Regions from separate parts of the Gloeothece verrucosa PCC 7822 genome, predicted to be linked through region 2. Evidence: riboswitches for the same ligand, from Rfam matches in the RefSeq annotation. Region 2 holds a riboswitch; the other holds the start of a gene.
The links. A riboswitch is a leader RNA that binds a small molecule or an ion and turns the genes downstream of it on or off. The one in region 2 is predicted to bind cyclic di-AMP.

Region 1 (7,559 bases), 360 kb from region 2:
TCAATTAAAGTCCGTTCTTCAGGTTTAATGGTCGCTTGGAAAGCTTCGGGTTGTTCTCGGGTTAGGGGTAAAGTTTCACTGACTCCCCTTTGTAGTGCTACTTGAGAATTTAAGACCCCTGGACTAATTAAAAAACCTGCTAATGCAGCCATGACTAGCAACCCACTGGCCCAACCAGGAGGGAAAATAGTGATATGTTGCACGGTTTCGCGGCCATTATGGGAACGTTTGCTCAATGATTTGAACCACTGCCATCCTTTTAACCCTCCTAACACTAACAGAATGATGCTTGTACCAAACACCAGCCCAAAATAGTTCGGATGAATGAGTAATTTTAACTGCCCTGTGAGCCAATATTTGAATAATAATACTCCCCATCCTAATAAGGCTAGGATATCTAATACAGGTACAAGAAATTTGAAATTTAGGGATTTGAGTTTAGCTTGGGAAATCATTAGTCCGATGCCAGAAATTAAAAGAAGTAACTATGACACAAAGTCAAAATCAAGGTTAATTGTGCCGCTAAAGCAAATAGATAAATCAGCATTCTAGGCTTAAAAATGGATAACATCAACCCCATAGACTTGATATCAATCATTGGGCCGAATACCAAAAAAGCTAACAATGAGCTAGAGGTAAAGGTAGCGGCAAAAGAAAGAGCAAAAAAAGAATCTACGGTCGAGCAAATAGAAATAATGCCCGCTAATAACATCATCGCTAGAATTGAGGTCAAAGAATCTTGACCTAAACTGAGAATAATTTCTCGGGGGACAAAAATTTGAATTCCGGCGGCTATCACACTGCCTAAAACCAGCATTCCTCCCAACTCTCGCAACTCCTGCACCACATTATCTAGAAAAACTTGATATTTTGAGTTAGAAGCAGAAAAATTTGTCTTGGCTGCCAGATCATCCATCCGTAGCGGTTGCCCTCCAGAGCCGATTAAATAGGTTCCTGATTGCAATAGACTGGGTACAGTGGGCGATGGTGCCACTACCGTAGCGAGTTGTTGAGGACTTGGGGAACTCAAACAGCGAACTCGTTTAGCTAACACCGGTTGTAGCAGAGGACGGGGATCTTTTTGTACACTAAACACACAAGCGATACAAATGGCAATAGCTAAAGAAAATACCACGCGCCCGATCACGATTTCTGGTTGGTCTCGAAAAGCTACCCAAGTAGACCAGACTACCACAGGATTAATAGTCGGGGCTGCCAATAAAAAAGCAATCGCTACTGAAGTCGGCATTCCTTCCAATAATAAACGCCTAGCCACAGGAACATTCCCGCATTCACACACAGGGAATAAAAAGCCGATACAACTCCCGACAATGGCCCCTAAAATAGGATTTCGCGGCATGACCTTGATTAACTTATCCACATCAATGAAGATTAACAACGCACTGGATAGCATCACGCCTAATAAAAGAAAGGGGATAGCCTCGACTAACAGACTCAGAAAGAGTGTGAAGGCACTGTATAGCTGATTAATCATAATGGCCTTCTCAGATGGTTTGCTTTAATTAGACGAGCATATAAGGACAAAAGGTTCAATATTCATAGCCTCCATCGCTCAGTTTTTTGAGTTGCTGGTCAAATTTAGCCGTTTGCTTAATATTTTTTAATATACCTCAGATCTGGCGGACTTCAATCAGTTTGTGCTTTAGTTACTCCTGCTTCAACAGATTTGACTAATCCATATTATTATTTACACTATTTTGATATAATTTAGTTATAAAGATTCCCTTGAGCCGTATTACATCCGAGTTTTCAGGCTCGGTGGTCTAGCATATCTATGGACAAAGTATTTCTTACCCTAGGCGTTGTTATTGTTGCTTTAATATTTTTTATTGGTGAGTGGTTGCCGGTTGATTTTATTGCCCTGTGCATTCCAGTTATTTTAATTGTTTTAAATTTAGTGACTCCAGATGAAGCCCTTTCTGGGTTTAGTAATTCCGCTACCATTACCGTGATGGCTATGTTTATTCTCAGCACCGGCATTAGCCGCACAGGAGTCATGCAAATGGTAAGAGATTTATTGGTTCGATGGGGAGGCAAGACTATCTCTAACCAAATTTTAGCTCTAGGCTTAATTATTGGCCCGATTAGTGGTTTTATTAATAATACGGCTGTTGTTGCTGTTTTTTTGCCGATAATCGAAGAATGGTGTAATCAACAAAAAATTGCTGTGTCTAAAATGTTTATTCCTCTTTCCTATGTAACGATTTTAGGAGGAATGCTCACGGTAATAGGCACATCAACTAATGTTTTAGCCAGTGGATTATCTAAACAATTAGGTTATGAAGAATTTAAATTATTCCAGTTTACGCCACTAGGAATGATTACTTTTTCAGTTGGCTTAATTTATTTAGCTTTTATTGCTCCTCTTCTTTTGCCAAAAAGAGAACAAAGTTCTGATTCATTAAGTCAAGATTATAAATTAGAAGATTATGTTACTGAAGTCATTATTACGCCAGGCTCAAGTTTAATTGGGCAAACGCTACGACAAAGCGGAATTCAAAGAAAATTTGACTTAGATGTTCTAGAAATTATTCATAATGGCAATCATTTTCCTCAACCTTTAGCTGATAAAACTTTATCGGCGGGAGATATTTTATTAGTGAGAGGAACGAGAAAAGATTTGCTAAAAGTCCGAGATGCTAAAGATATTGAAATTTTACCTGACCTGAAATTCGCAGAAAAAACGTTAGAATCTGAACTAACAACCGGAGAAGAAAAAGTCGCTGAAGTGTTAATTCTTTCTAACTCTCGCTTAATCGGTTCCACCTTAAAAGATTTGCGCTTTAGACAGCGTTATAATGGCACAGTTCTCGCCATTCGTCGTGGACAAGAATTGGCAAGAGAACGCTTAGGAAAAATCCCTTTACGTTTCGGAGATTTATTACTGGTTCAGGGGCCGAAAGAAAGTTTTATCGGTTTACAAACCACTCGAGAACTTCTAGTTATTGAAGAACGAGATGTAGAAACCTTAAAACAAGATAAAGCCCTCATTGCTCTAGGGATTATTTTAGGGGTTGTGGTGATAGCCGCTATGAACTGGTTCCCCATTTTAGTGACAGCTTTAATCGGTGTGATTTTAATGGTATTGACTGGCTGTCTCAAACCCGGAGAAATTTATGGTGCAGTGCGTTGGGATGTGATTTTTTTATTAGCTGGATTAATTCCTTTGGGAATAGCAATGGATAAATCGGGGGCTACTCAATGGTTAGCTGATAATCTAGTGACTTTAGGAGGCGGCTTATCAGGTTTTTGGATTTTACTCTTTTTCTTTATCATTACTTCTATACTAACAGAAATTCTTTCTAACAATGCCTCTGTAGTCTTAATGATGCCCATTGCTGTAAAAGTAGCAGAAAGTTTGCATCTGAGTCCTTACGCTTTTATGCTGGCTGTTACTTTTGCCGCTTCTAATAGTTTTATGACTCCCATTGGTTATCAAACAAACACGATGGTGTATAGTGCTGGCGGCTATCGGTTTTTAGATTTTACTCGGGTGGGTGGGCCGTTAAATTTATTGATGATAGTCATCACACCCATATTTATTGTTTTGCTTTACGGACTTAACGGTTAGATAAAATTCCCTCCTTCTTTGGGACTGTGCTATGCTTGAATATCAAATGAGTAAGTCAGCCTAATCCTCTTGAGATAGAAGATAGAGGTACGGGGGAACCAACTTTGGGGCGTATTTTGACAGAAAAAGCATCCTAGTTTCTGCTAAGAGGGACATCTCTCAGTCCTAGCCCATCAGCTAACCTCGTCGGCATTGGGAGAAGCCTGAAAAATTACAGCATTTTCAGTAATGTCTAAATTTCTTCAGTCCGCTTCGCTGCTACTCGATTAATTGATTGTTTAGTTAATCTATCCAGTTGAGGCATTACTATGAAAAACGCTTTCGCTCAGATCTTCTAAAATTATTAGAACTCTTGTCTAATTCAAGTTTACTTCAATTCTTTTAAGTTTTGCTTTTTACCTGATGGTATTTTGCCTGAGTGCCTTTTTAAATTCTCCTCCTCAATCTGCTATCTTTTTAGTTTTGAACTAACTTATGCAAACGGATTTTTAAATTTTGTAAATTTTGCTATTTTACTTATGGAAAACTTACCCGCGATTATTGCTGCCTTAACTTTTATAGGTGTCATCGGCATCATCATGGCAGAAACATTACATCTGACAGTAGCCGCTTTATTGGGAGCATTAATATTAGTTTTTACCCATGTAATGACGTTATCAGAAGCGATCAACTATATTAGTGCTTCTTATGCCACCCTAGCCTTATTTTTTGGCGTAATGGTTTTAGTGAGAGCTTTTGAACCGACTAAAATCTTTGATTATTTAGCCACCCAAATGATTTTATTAGCTAAGGGAGAAGGAAAATTTTTACTGTTAGGAGTAGTGGCTATTACAACCCCCATTTGTGCCGTTTTACCCAATGCTACGACGGTGATGTTATTGGCTCCTTTAATTCCGCCAATTGCTCAAGATATTGGCGTTGATTTTGTTCCTTTATTAATTTTAATGGTATTTGTGGCTAATAGTTCGGGTTTAATGACTTTAGTAGGAGACCCCGCCACCTTTATTGTGGGAGACGCTATTAATATTAGTTTTAATGACTATTTATCTCGCTTGAGTTTAGGCGGAGGACTTGCTGTTATTACCATTGTGGTTATGGTTCCTTTCCTATTTTCTGACCTTTGGAACAAGAAATTTAGTCACTTAGAAGATTTACCTCATCCAAAAATTAATCATCCAAGAGTGTTAATGCTAGGAGGATTAATTGTTTTATTTGTTTTGACCTTTTTTGTGGTGGGGGAATCTTTTCCGGTGCCGATTTCTCCGGCAGCAGTAGCGTTATTAGGTGCGGCTTTAGCCCTACTCTTAGCCCATCAAAGTAAAATTGACACGGTGAATAATATTTTAAGAGATGTGGATTGGAGTACCTTAATATTTTTTATGTCAATTTTTGTCTTGATTGGAGGATTAGAAAAAACCGGAGTTGTCAATCAATTATCGGCAGTGCTGGCAGCAATTTTAGGAAAAAATATTGCTTTAGGAGCGGTCAGTTTATTATTTTTAGTCGGACTTTTGTCGGCTGTAGTGCCGAATATTCCTCTAGTAGTCGCTATGGTACCTTTATTAAAACAATATTTAGTCAATGTGGGCTTAGCTACTCCCGAAGTGCTTACCCCAGCTTTTGATGGCCAATTTGCCCCCGAAGTCTTGCCATTATTTTATGCTATGATGTTTGGAGCGACTTTAGGAGGAAATGGCACATTAGTAGGAGCCTCTTCTAATATTGTCGCGGCTGGAATTTCTGAACAACATGGTAAAAGCATCTCCTTCAAGAGGTTTCTAAAATACGGAATTCCCGTCATGTTTATGCAACTGGTAACCTCGACTATTTATATCACTGTTTTCTTTCTTCTTTAGCGTAATTAAGAAAGCTTATGCACCTGAAGTTTTCTCAAGATTTAGATTCTCTGCTAAGGCGGTTAGCCCTTGATCCGCTAACGCTTAAAGACATTCTAGAACAAACTTCAGAACGCGGCTTTAGTTTAATGATTGGTTTGTTAGCGTTACCCTTCCTATTTCCCTCGATTCCAGGATTACCGGTTTTTTTTAGTTCCGCCAGCATTTTATTATCAATACAAATGGCGTTGGGTAAACGGAAACCTTGGCTACCCAAAAAAGTTGCTCAAGTTCAATTTCCTCGAAGATTAAGCCGACAATTGCTCAAACGAGTGAAAGGATTACTCAAACTGGTGGAAAAAGTTACTCGTCCTCGCTGGTTGATCGTGGCTAATCATGCTTATACTTGGCAAATTAACGGATATTTGATGACTTGGTTAGCGATATTATTGATCCTACCGGTCCCTTTTACTAATCCTTTACCTAGTGTAGGGATTTTACTGTTAGCAATAGCCACCCTAGAATCAGATGGCTTATTAATGTGTTTGGGCTATATCTGGAGTCTTGGCGTTACGATCTTTTTTGTATTTATTGGCTATACCTTCTGGCAAGCTTCCACTCAGTTAATCAACTGAATCATAAAAAAAGCCAATCTACAATAATTGTAGAAAATCCCTTCTTCTTTGCGCCCTTTGCGTGAAAACAAAAGACCCATTTGCATTACGCTTCACGCCTTACCCAATACTGGTTATGATCATTGATAAACCAATCTAAAGCTAAAAAATGAATTATGGAAATTATCCCCGCAATTGATTTACTCGAAGGACGCTGTGTCCGCTTATATCAAGGAGATTATCAGCAATCCCAAGTCTTTAACGATAATCCTGTCGCTGTGGCGCGTCAATGGGTAGAACAGGGAGCAACCCGCCTTCATGTAGTAGACTTAGACGGTGCTAAAGCCGGTAAACCTGTAAATTTATCAGCCATAAAAGCGATTGTTAGGGCGGTATCTATTCCTGTACAAGTAGGAGGAGGATTACGTGATCGTAGCAGTGTCGCCGCCTTACTCAATTTAGGGGTAAATCGAACCATATTAGGAACAGTTGCGGTAGAAAACCCTCAGCTAGTTCAAGAACTTGCTCAAGAATTTCCCGATCAAATTGTGGTGGGTATTGATGCCCGAGATGGTAAAGTCGCTACGAGAGGATGGTTAGAAACCTCCCAAGTAGAGGCCAAAGACCTTGCTCAAAAGATGGCAGATTTAGGAGCGGCAGCGATTATTTATACTGATATTCATCGAGATGGAACCTTAAGCGGTCCCAATTTACCTGCGTTGCGAGAATTAGCTAAAGCAGTGAATATTCCTATTATTGCCTCTGGGGGAGTTAGTTCTTTAACTGATTTATTAAGCTTACTCGCTTTAGAACCTTCAGGTGTAACCGGAGTCATTGTGGGAAAAGCTTTATATACTGGAGAAGTAGATTTATCAGAAGCAATTCGAGCCATAGGAGATGGACGCTGGCAGGATATTCCCCCAGACCTAGGGTTTTCAGCTTTTGCTTAAATTTGTATCAGGATCAAGAACTAGGTCTAATCTCTGCAATTTGCTAGGATTAACTATATAGCAAATCCTATAATCATATAGGAAAGCTAGACCTATCTGAAAAATTTTAAGCAATTGTTCTTAATTGTCTCTATAAACTCGAATGGGAAACGAAACAATTACACTATTATCGAAACGGGAAATAGAAAAAATGCGTCGAGCGGGACAGTTAGCCGCCGAACTATTAGATCATCTAGCACCCATGATCCAACCAGGAATTAGTACCCTAGAAATTAACGATGAAGCAGAACGTTGGACACAAGCTCATGGAGCTATCAGCGCACCTCTAGGCTATCATGGATTTCCTAAATCGATTTGTACCAGTGTTAATCATGTCATCTGTCACGGAATTCCTAATGAGGCGCAAATTCTTCAAGATGGAGATATTATTAACATTGATGTCACCCCAATCATAGACGGTTATCACGGCGATAGCTCTAAGACTTTTTTTGTCGGTACGCCTTCCCCAGTGGCTAAAAAGTTAGTAGAAGTGACGGAAGAATGTTTAAAACGAGGAATTTCTGCCGTT
Region 2 (7,559 bases):
TCGGCTTCCTCTTGTTCATTTCTAATCATTACTTAATAGTCTAGGGTTTATCGAGTGGGTGTGAGGAGTCTGGCGTTTGGGGATTATTCGTTTCAGTATTAATGGCTCAGTTTAAGCTTTTACTTATCGATAAAATAGCTTTCGGGAAATTTTTCTGTAATCATCATAATCGGTTGACCTTTCGAGAAGACGCGATAAGTGCGAGAAAGTAATTTGTCTTCGGATTTAATGAGAAAATAATCTGACAATTCGCCCGCTAATTCCCGCTTTGAATCGATAATTTCTTTAAAAGTTTCTACTCTATGTTCTAGCCAAAGTCGGCCGATGGGTTCTTGAGATTTTAGCAATCTTTCTCGATAGATTTCATCGAGTCTTGCCGGCACAATAACCGACTCGGCATAAATCCAGTTTCGACGGCTAATCTTGCCTTGTAGTAAAACTTTTCGGTTCATTATATTTGTACCGATGTTGAGGTCTAAAGCTTTAATTTCTTGGGCACTGGCTACAATTTCTTGAGACAGTTTAACAAGTTGAATTTTTTCGTATAAATAAGCTTCTAATATTTCTGTTAAAGTTCCATCTGTTGTTAAAATAATTCTTTGAAAGGTAGTGATTTGAGCGGGATCGATGTGGCTATGGCTTAAAGATTCCTGTAAATCTGCCCTTAATAAGTCGCTTTTGCTTACCGGAATTTCTTTGGCTTGCATAATTAAATATCGCTCCTTGATTTAACCATCTTTTTGGCGAAAGAATTGATTTTTTGCTAACAGAGGAATTTGGCTTTTCTTGTAGAATTGGGTAGCTTAATTCCCACACTTTAACTAATCTTAGCATAATCTTACCCGAAAAAACGAGGTCAAATCGGCAAAAAATCAGGGACTATGCCGGCTAAGATCAGCTTATAGCAGGTTGGAGAGGATTAATTAAATGCAGCAGTAGAGACGTTGCAGACCACATCTCTACTTTGTTGACACTCTAAAAAAAGGATAAATAACCCAGATTTACCACCAGCATTACTCATCCTGGGTAAAATAGCGATCAAGGAAATCTAAAGCATGATTACGAAGGTCATAATACTCTTTAGACTCTCGTAATTCATGAGGGTCTCTAGGATGAGCAAAAGGAACCTCTAAAATTTCCCCAATATTAGCATTAGGTCCATTCTTCATTAAAATAATTCTGTCTGACATCAAAATCGCTTCATCCACATCGTGAGTAATCATCATTACCGCTAGGCGGCTATGTTCGCAAATTTCTAAAACTTGTCGCTGTAATTTTCCTCGGGTTAAAGCATCTAACGCACCAAAAGGTTCATCCATCAGTAACATTTTAGGACGAATCGCTAAAGCTCTAGCAATTCCCACTCTCTGCTTCATCCCCCCAGAAATTTCATCGGGATACTGACGAGCCGCTTTCGTTAAATTTACCATCGCTAAATGTTCGCTGACGATCTGTTTTTTTTCCTTAGAAGACGCTTTTTTATAAACTTCATCTACCGCTAACCTGACATTTTCTTCTACCGTTAACCAAGGCAATAAAGAATAGTGTTGAAAAACCATCATTCTTTCTGCACCGGGTTTGCGAATTTCTTTTCCTTCTAAGGTCACTAAACCCGATGTCGCTTTTTCTAGCCCCCCCACAATTTTAAGTAGGGTCGATTTTCCACAGCCGGAATGTCCAATAATGGAAATATATTCATCGGATCTTACATTAAGATTAATGCCATCGAGTACCACCAATTTTTCCCCGTCAGGCAGAGCATAAGCTTTGACTAAATTTTCAATCACTAAAAAGTCGTTAGAGATCATTTTATTAGCCTTGGTATTGAATTCTGGATAAGCAAAGTGAGCCATTGTTTTACCTGAGTTAAAAGTATAATAAGAGTATTAATTAAGATAAAGCAAATTTCTTAGGAGAATTGGAACTAATCTCAAAACTCTTCAGATATCCAATCGGATCGCTAGGGTCAAATTTCCGTTTGTCAATAAAAACTTCTGCCGCTTCAACTTTATAATCTTCAGCAGGACATTGAATGCCCATTTCTGCGGCAATTTCTCGATAGAGGTCTGTTCTCCAGGCTTTGTGGGCTAGTTCTTCGGCATTTTTGGGAAACTCTTTAATCTGTCCCCAACGGGCCGATTGAGTCATTAACCAAAGACTATGAGATTGCCATAAAAATGTTGAGTGATTACCTGGGATTGTTTTTAATTTATCGGGTAAGTCAAAAAACAGAGTCGTCTCAAGAGTATTGACGGTTCTTTTTTTGCCATCAAATCCACCATAGTTGTATTCCCCAACAATCCCGGGCCGCGTAAATTTATCCACAGGTCCCGTTTTAGGTTTGGCTCCAGTAAAAGAGCGATCAGTAATTAATGTTGCTACTTCTTCCCGATTTTTTGGGTCGCTACAATACTGACAAGCTTCTATCATGGCCTTAACCAAACTGCGGTAAGTTTTGGGATTTTCTTCGATAAAAGATTCCATTACCGCTAATAATCTATCGGGATGCCCTTCCCAAATTTCTCGCCCTTGAGCAAAGGTAAATCCCACCTGTTGACCTTTTTTTCCTAATGGGTTGAGGGCGCGAGTATTCCAAGGTTCTGCCACCATATAAGCTTGCATGGCTCCTAAGCGCATATTACTCACCATTTGCGGCGGCGGAATAATAATTACCCGGAATTCTTCATCGGGGTTAATTCCCGTCGCGGCGGCTAAGTAACGGAAAAAATATTCATAAATCGACGAACTGAGAACAACGGCTAAAATCTTTTGTTCTGTAGGTAATTTAGCAAAATAATTTTGGAAGTCTCGCTCAAATCCTTCAAGATTGCCATTGTATTCGTGCCAAGGGCGTAAATTACTATCCCACATGGCTTTATTCATGGTCATAGCATTTCCATGACGGTGAATGGTCATGGCGGCACATAGAGGAGCATGACGCGCTCCTTCTGCACCGGTGCGGGCGTTGGTGACTGCACCTGAGACAACCGGCGAAGCATCTAAGCGTCCAAAGATAATCCCGTCTCGTGAGGTTCCCCAACTGGCCTCTCTACTGAGGGTGACATTGAGTCCGTATTTGCGGAAAAATCCTTTAGACCACGCCACAGCAAAGGGGGCGCAATCATTAACCGGTACAAATCCTACTGTTAAATTCGGTTTTTCTAGGGTTTTGGGGTCAATAATCGGTTCAACCGCTTGAGCTTCTTTGGTGAGTCCTACAGGGCTACGATTGGTGTTAACACAAGAAGATAGCGCGAGTCCGCTTGCTGCCGCGCCCAGACCTTGCAAAAATTGTCGGCGCGACCAACTCTGATCATGATTCATCTTATTCTTTTCCTGCTGTGGCTGAATTGATTTAGTTAGTTTGTGGGATGACTAATTTAATTTAGCTTTTCGGTGAGTGACAAGCACTTGTATTTGACCCAAAATATAGTCTAAAAGTAATCCCGTTAATCCAATAACTAGGACAGCAAGAAACACGGAATTAAGATTTAAACGGTTCCATTCATCCCAGACAAAAAAGCCGATTCCTAAACCCCCGGTCAGCATTTCTACCGCTACGATCACTAGCCAAGCAATGCCTAAACTAATTCTCAACCCCGTAAAAATGTAAGGCAAACTCGCAGGCAGAATGATTTTATAAATTTGTCTCCAACGCGGCATCTCTAAGACTTTAGCCACATCTAAATAGTCTGAGTTCACGCTAGAAACGCCCAAGGCAGTATTAATAATTGTCGGCCAGAGGGAAGTAATAAAAATGACAAAGATTGCTGAAGGGTCGGCTTGATTAAAAATGGCTAAAGATATCGGCAGCCATGCTAAAGGGGATACGGGTTTAAATATTTGAATAACCGGATTTAGCGCACTCATAGCGGGTTTCGACATTCCAATCAAAAAACCAACCGGAATGGCAACCATTGCACTTAAAACAAAGCCTATTAATACCCGTCTTAAACTGGCAATTAATAACCAACCTATGCCTAAATTACCAGGGCCTCGAACGTAAAAAGGATTAAAGATATAATCTAAATTAGCTACTAATGCTTCTGGGGGTGTGGGCATTAAATCCGGATTGAGTAGGGCCACAATCCACCAGAGAATTAAAACCCCTAAAAAACCGGCTAAGGGTAATAAAACTTGATCTTTAATGATAAGCGGCTTTGTGGTTTTCCACGCGGATTTAGCCACCAGTAAAACCAAAGAAATATTCAGCATTGACATTGTTTCACCAATACATCGAAGGCAGGTACTTAAAAGCAGACCAGGACCAGCCAGGAATACTGATGATGTCAACTAATTGTAAAAATGCTGACTCTACCAGTCTCCTCTCAATGCCTACGGAGTTAGCTGACGGACTAGGGCTGAGAGTTGCCCTTCAAGGATTACCTTATTACTATTACTTAGAGTAAGGTCTAATCCTCAATACGCCCCTTTGGGTGGTTCCCCCGTTCCAATTAACACTGTTAACCGAACTCGGCTGACTTATTCTGCTATTCACTCCCCATAATATCACACTTTTGTAGGTTGTCAATGAGAATTTTTAGCTCCTTTGGAGAACAGGACGGGACCGAAGCACTCCCTACAGAAAAAAGCACAGAAGAGGAACCGCTTTTTTGTACGATAGGTTCATAGGATACAAAAAAACCGATAGGCGATCGCTTTAATCGTCAACTAGACTGTTGTAAGTAGGCAAACCTTCCTCAAATGGGAAAACAAGCAATTGGGCCAGGAGATAACCAAAAATCATCAATGAGCATCTCAACGTCTGTAGTATCAGAACTGTTGCAAGCCATACCCCATTGGCGGCCTCAAATGTACTTTAAAGCTTCCTTAACAGCGCTGTCCCACGCAATGGAAGATCAGGTACTAGCGGGAGAAGATTGTCCTTTAGTCATTGCTAGTTTTCAACGAGAGCGGTTTTATCGACAAGAAGCCCATCGATATCGACGTATAGCCAGCAAAAGCCAGCAAATTTATGTTCTTGCCGCGCCTGAAACCGATTTTGCCAATAATTCTGGAGTCTTTGAGACCATTGCCTTTGAAAAAAGCGATGGGTTAGCGTTGGAGTGGCATTTAGTGGTGATTGGACAACAGTATGCAAGCTGTCTCATCTGTCGAGAGCGAGCGATAGGGACTGAAAAACAGAGTGATATGAATGTTATGGATAATAGCCGCCGTTTTGAAGGGATATGGACTTTTGATCGACAGGTGAGTCAAAAAGCGGCTGAGATTCTTTTGAAGAGAATTTTACTCTATAGACCCGAACTCGCCTCAAAAATAGAAGAGGCACGTCGTCTTTATTTGCCTTCGAGCGCCCCCGAAAATGCTCTGCTGACGAAAGAAAATCAATTTTTGTCCCAAACTCCTACGGTTCAACCAGATCCCTTTGTTCAGCGCTTGGTAACTTATTTACAGGTAGCTCAGTACAAATTAATTAAAGCCAATCGCTCTTTAACCCTTAAAGAACATAAAGAACGTTTAATTAACTCAGTCACCCATGCGATTCGACAGTCCTTAGATCCCGAAGAAATCTTACAAGTGGCGGTGCAAATGCTCGGAGAAGGATTAGGGGTTTGTCGTTGTATCGTTTACCGTTGCAGCGAGAACGACGCGATCGCTAAGATTAAACATGAATTTTTAAACGACGGAATTAAATCCATTAAAGGACAACTTTGGCCCTTAAAAAATAATCCTCTGTTTGAAGCGATTATTTCTCAGCGAGAATCCATCAGTGTTGATGATACGCTCAAAGACCCTCGCCTACAACCGCCGCTTAAATCTAACCGCGCCGCCTCATTAAAAACCATTGTTAAAAGTTGCTCGATAGCTTCTTGGTTGCTGGTTCCGATTCTTTATCAAGGTAGATTATTAGGCATGGTGGAGTTACACCACTGTGGTCCGGCTCCGGCCAGTTGGAAAAGTGAAGATATTGCCCTAGTCAATGCCATCGCTACTCAAATCGGTGTTGCCCTAATTCAAGCAGAAGCCTATGCTAATCTTCATGACCTTAACGAGCAATTAGAAGCGCTTGACCGTACTCGCTCTAATTTAGTGGCTATTACCGGTCATGAGTTGCGGACTCCTTTATCGACGATTCAGGTTTGTTTAGAAAGTTTAGCCACTGAACCCGATATGTCTCCTGAATTGCGTCAAGTCATGCTGAATACGGCTTTACAAGATGCTGAACGAATGCGAACCCTAGTACAAGACTTCTTGACGCTTTCACAATTAGAAAGTGGTCGAATCGAGTGGCATCCAGAACCCCTCTCACTTTATGAATGTGTTGAGTTGTCCCTGAGTCATGTTCGCTCCCGTAATACAGAAGGAAAATTACCCAGAATCCAAAATTTTGTCGCTCCGGACCTTCCCCTCGTTTTAGCGGATGGAGAATGGTTAGTGGAAGTTCTCTCTAAATTGCTCGATAATGCCTGTAAGTTTACTAGCCCTGATGGCAGTGTCACCATTGAAGTGAATTATAATTCTTTACAACAATTAGAAGTCACCATATCTGATACCGGACGAGGCATCGAACCCAATCGTTTAGAAACCGTGTTTGACCGTTTTTATCAAGAAGAAGGCGCTTTACGACGTTCAGCAGGAGGCACAGGTTTAGGTTTGGCTATTTGTCGGCAAATTGTTAGCGGCTGGGGGGGGCAGATTTGGGCGCAATCAGAAGGAAAAAATCATGGCAGTCAGTTTCATTTTACGGTTCCCCTTGTAGCAGAGTCTTTTGGTTCAGAGTTTGACATGAGCAATAGTGATGAGGTAGAGGATTCTGCCAGTTCTACTCCACAAAAACGACGGCGAACTTCGAGAAAAAAAAGGAATTAGATTTATTGTTACTCGGGTTCACCAGAATTTAACCCTATCTGTACCTCAGTTCAGCCAAAAATATGTCTAATGCCATTGAATTTAAACCCATCAATGTTTTAATTATCGGAGCTTCTCGGGGAATAGGATTAGGCTTTGTCAAGCAATTACTTAAAAACGAAGAGGTAGAACAAATTTTTGCTACCTATCGTCAAGAAACTTCGGCTGATTCTTTATTGAGTTTGAAAAATGAAGCAGAAAGTAAGTTAATTTGTTTACCCTTAGATATTACTAACGAAGAAGAAATTACCGAAGTGGTAAAGCAAATTCAAACTCGAGTCAATCAGTTACACTTAGTCATTAACTGTGTAGGCATATTACATGAAGGCTCACTACAACCGTCAAAAAGCCTCCGACAAGTAAATTCAGAAAAATTAAGCCGCTATTTTCAGGTTAATAGTATAGGTTCGGTCTTACTGGCTAAACATTTAGTGCCTTTATTTCGTCATCATCAGCCAAGTGTGTTGGCGAGTATTTCTGCTAAGTTAGGCAGTATTGGCGATAATGAGCTTGGCGGCTGGTATGGTTATCGAGCTTCTAAAGCCGCTCTGAATATGTTGATGCGAACAGTGGCCATCGAATACAAAAGAATTAATCCTCAAACCCGAGTGATAACTTTACATCCCGGCACCACCGATACAGATTTATCTAAACCGTTTCATAAAAATATTCCGCCCGAAAAAATCTTT

Region 1: another riboswitch for cyclic di-AMP. It lies ahead of CYAN7822_RS07380 (ArsB/NhaD family transporter); the one in region 2 lies ahead of ntrB (nitrate ABC transporter permease).

The regions. Positions count from the first base shown of each region.
Region 1 covers NC_014501.1:1,644,080-1,651,638, reverse strand. Annotated here, with positions in the region: gene CYAN7822_RS07395 (TIGR03943 family putative permease subunit) at 1-455, opposite strand, end outside; gene CYAN7822_RS07390 (permease) at 473-1,492, opposite strand; gene CYAN7822_RS07385 (SLC13 family permease) at 1,796-3,592, shown strand; cyclic di-AMP (ydaO/yuaA leader) riboswitch at 3,640-3,798, shown strand; gene CYAN7822_RS07380 (ArsB/NhaD family transporter) at 4,111-5,448, shown strand; gene CYAN7822_RS07375 (exopolysaccharide biosynthesis protein) at 5,466-6,062, shown strand; gene hisA (1-(5-phosphoribosyl)-5-[(5-phosphoribosylamino)methylideneamino]imidazole-4-carboxamide isomerase) at 6,218-6,991, shown strand; gene map (type I methionyl aminopeptidase) at 7,134-7,559, shown strand, end outside.
Region 2 covers NC_014501.1:1,285,730-1,293,288, reverse strand. Annotated here, with positions in the region: gene CYAN7822_RS05735 (hypothetical protein) at 1-25, shown strand, start outside; gene CYAN7822_RS05730 (chorismate--pyruvate lyase family protein) at 120-707, opposite strand; gene CYAN7822_RS05725 (ABC transporter ATP-binding protein) at 1,014-1,853, opposite strand; gene CYAN7822_RS05720 (ABC transporter substrate-binding protein) at 1,891-3,324, opposite strand; gene ntrB (nitrate ABC transporter permease) at 3,376-4,215, opposite strand; cyclic di-AMP (ydaO/yuaA leader) riboswitch at 4,318-4,489, opposite strand; gene CYAN7822_RS05710 (DICT sensory domain-containing protein) at 4,750-6,831, shown strand; gene CYAN7822_RS05705 (SDR family NAD(P)-dependent oxidoreductase) at 6,894-7,559, shown strand, end outside.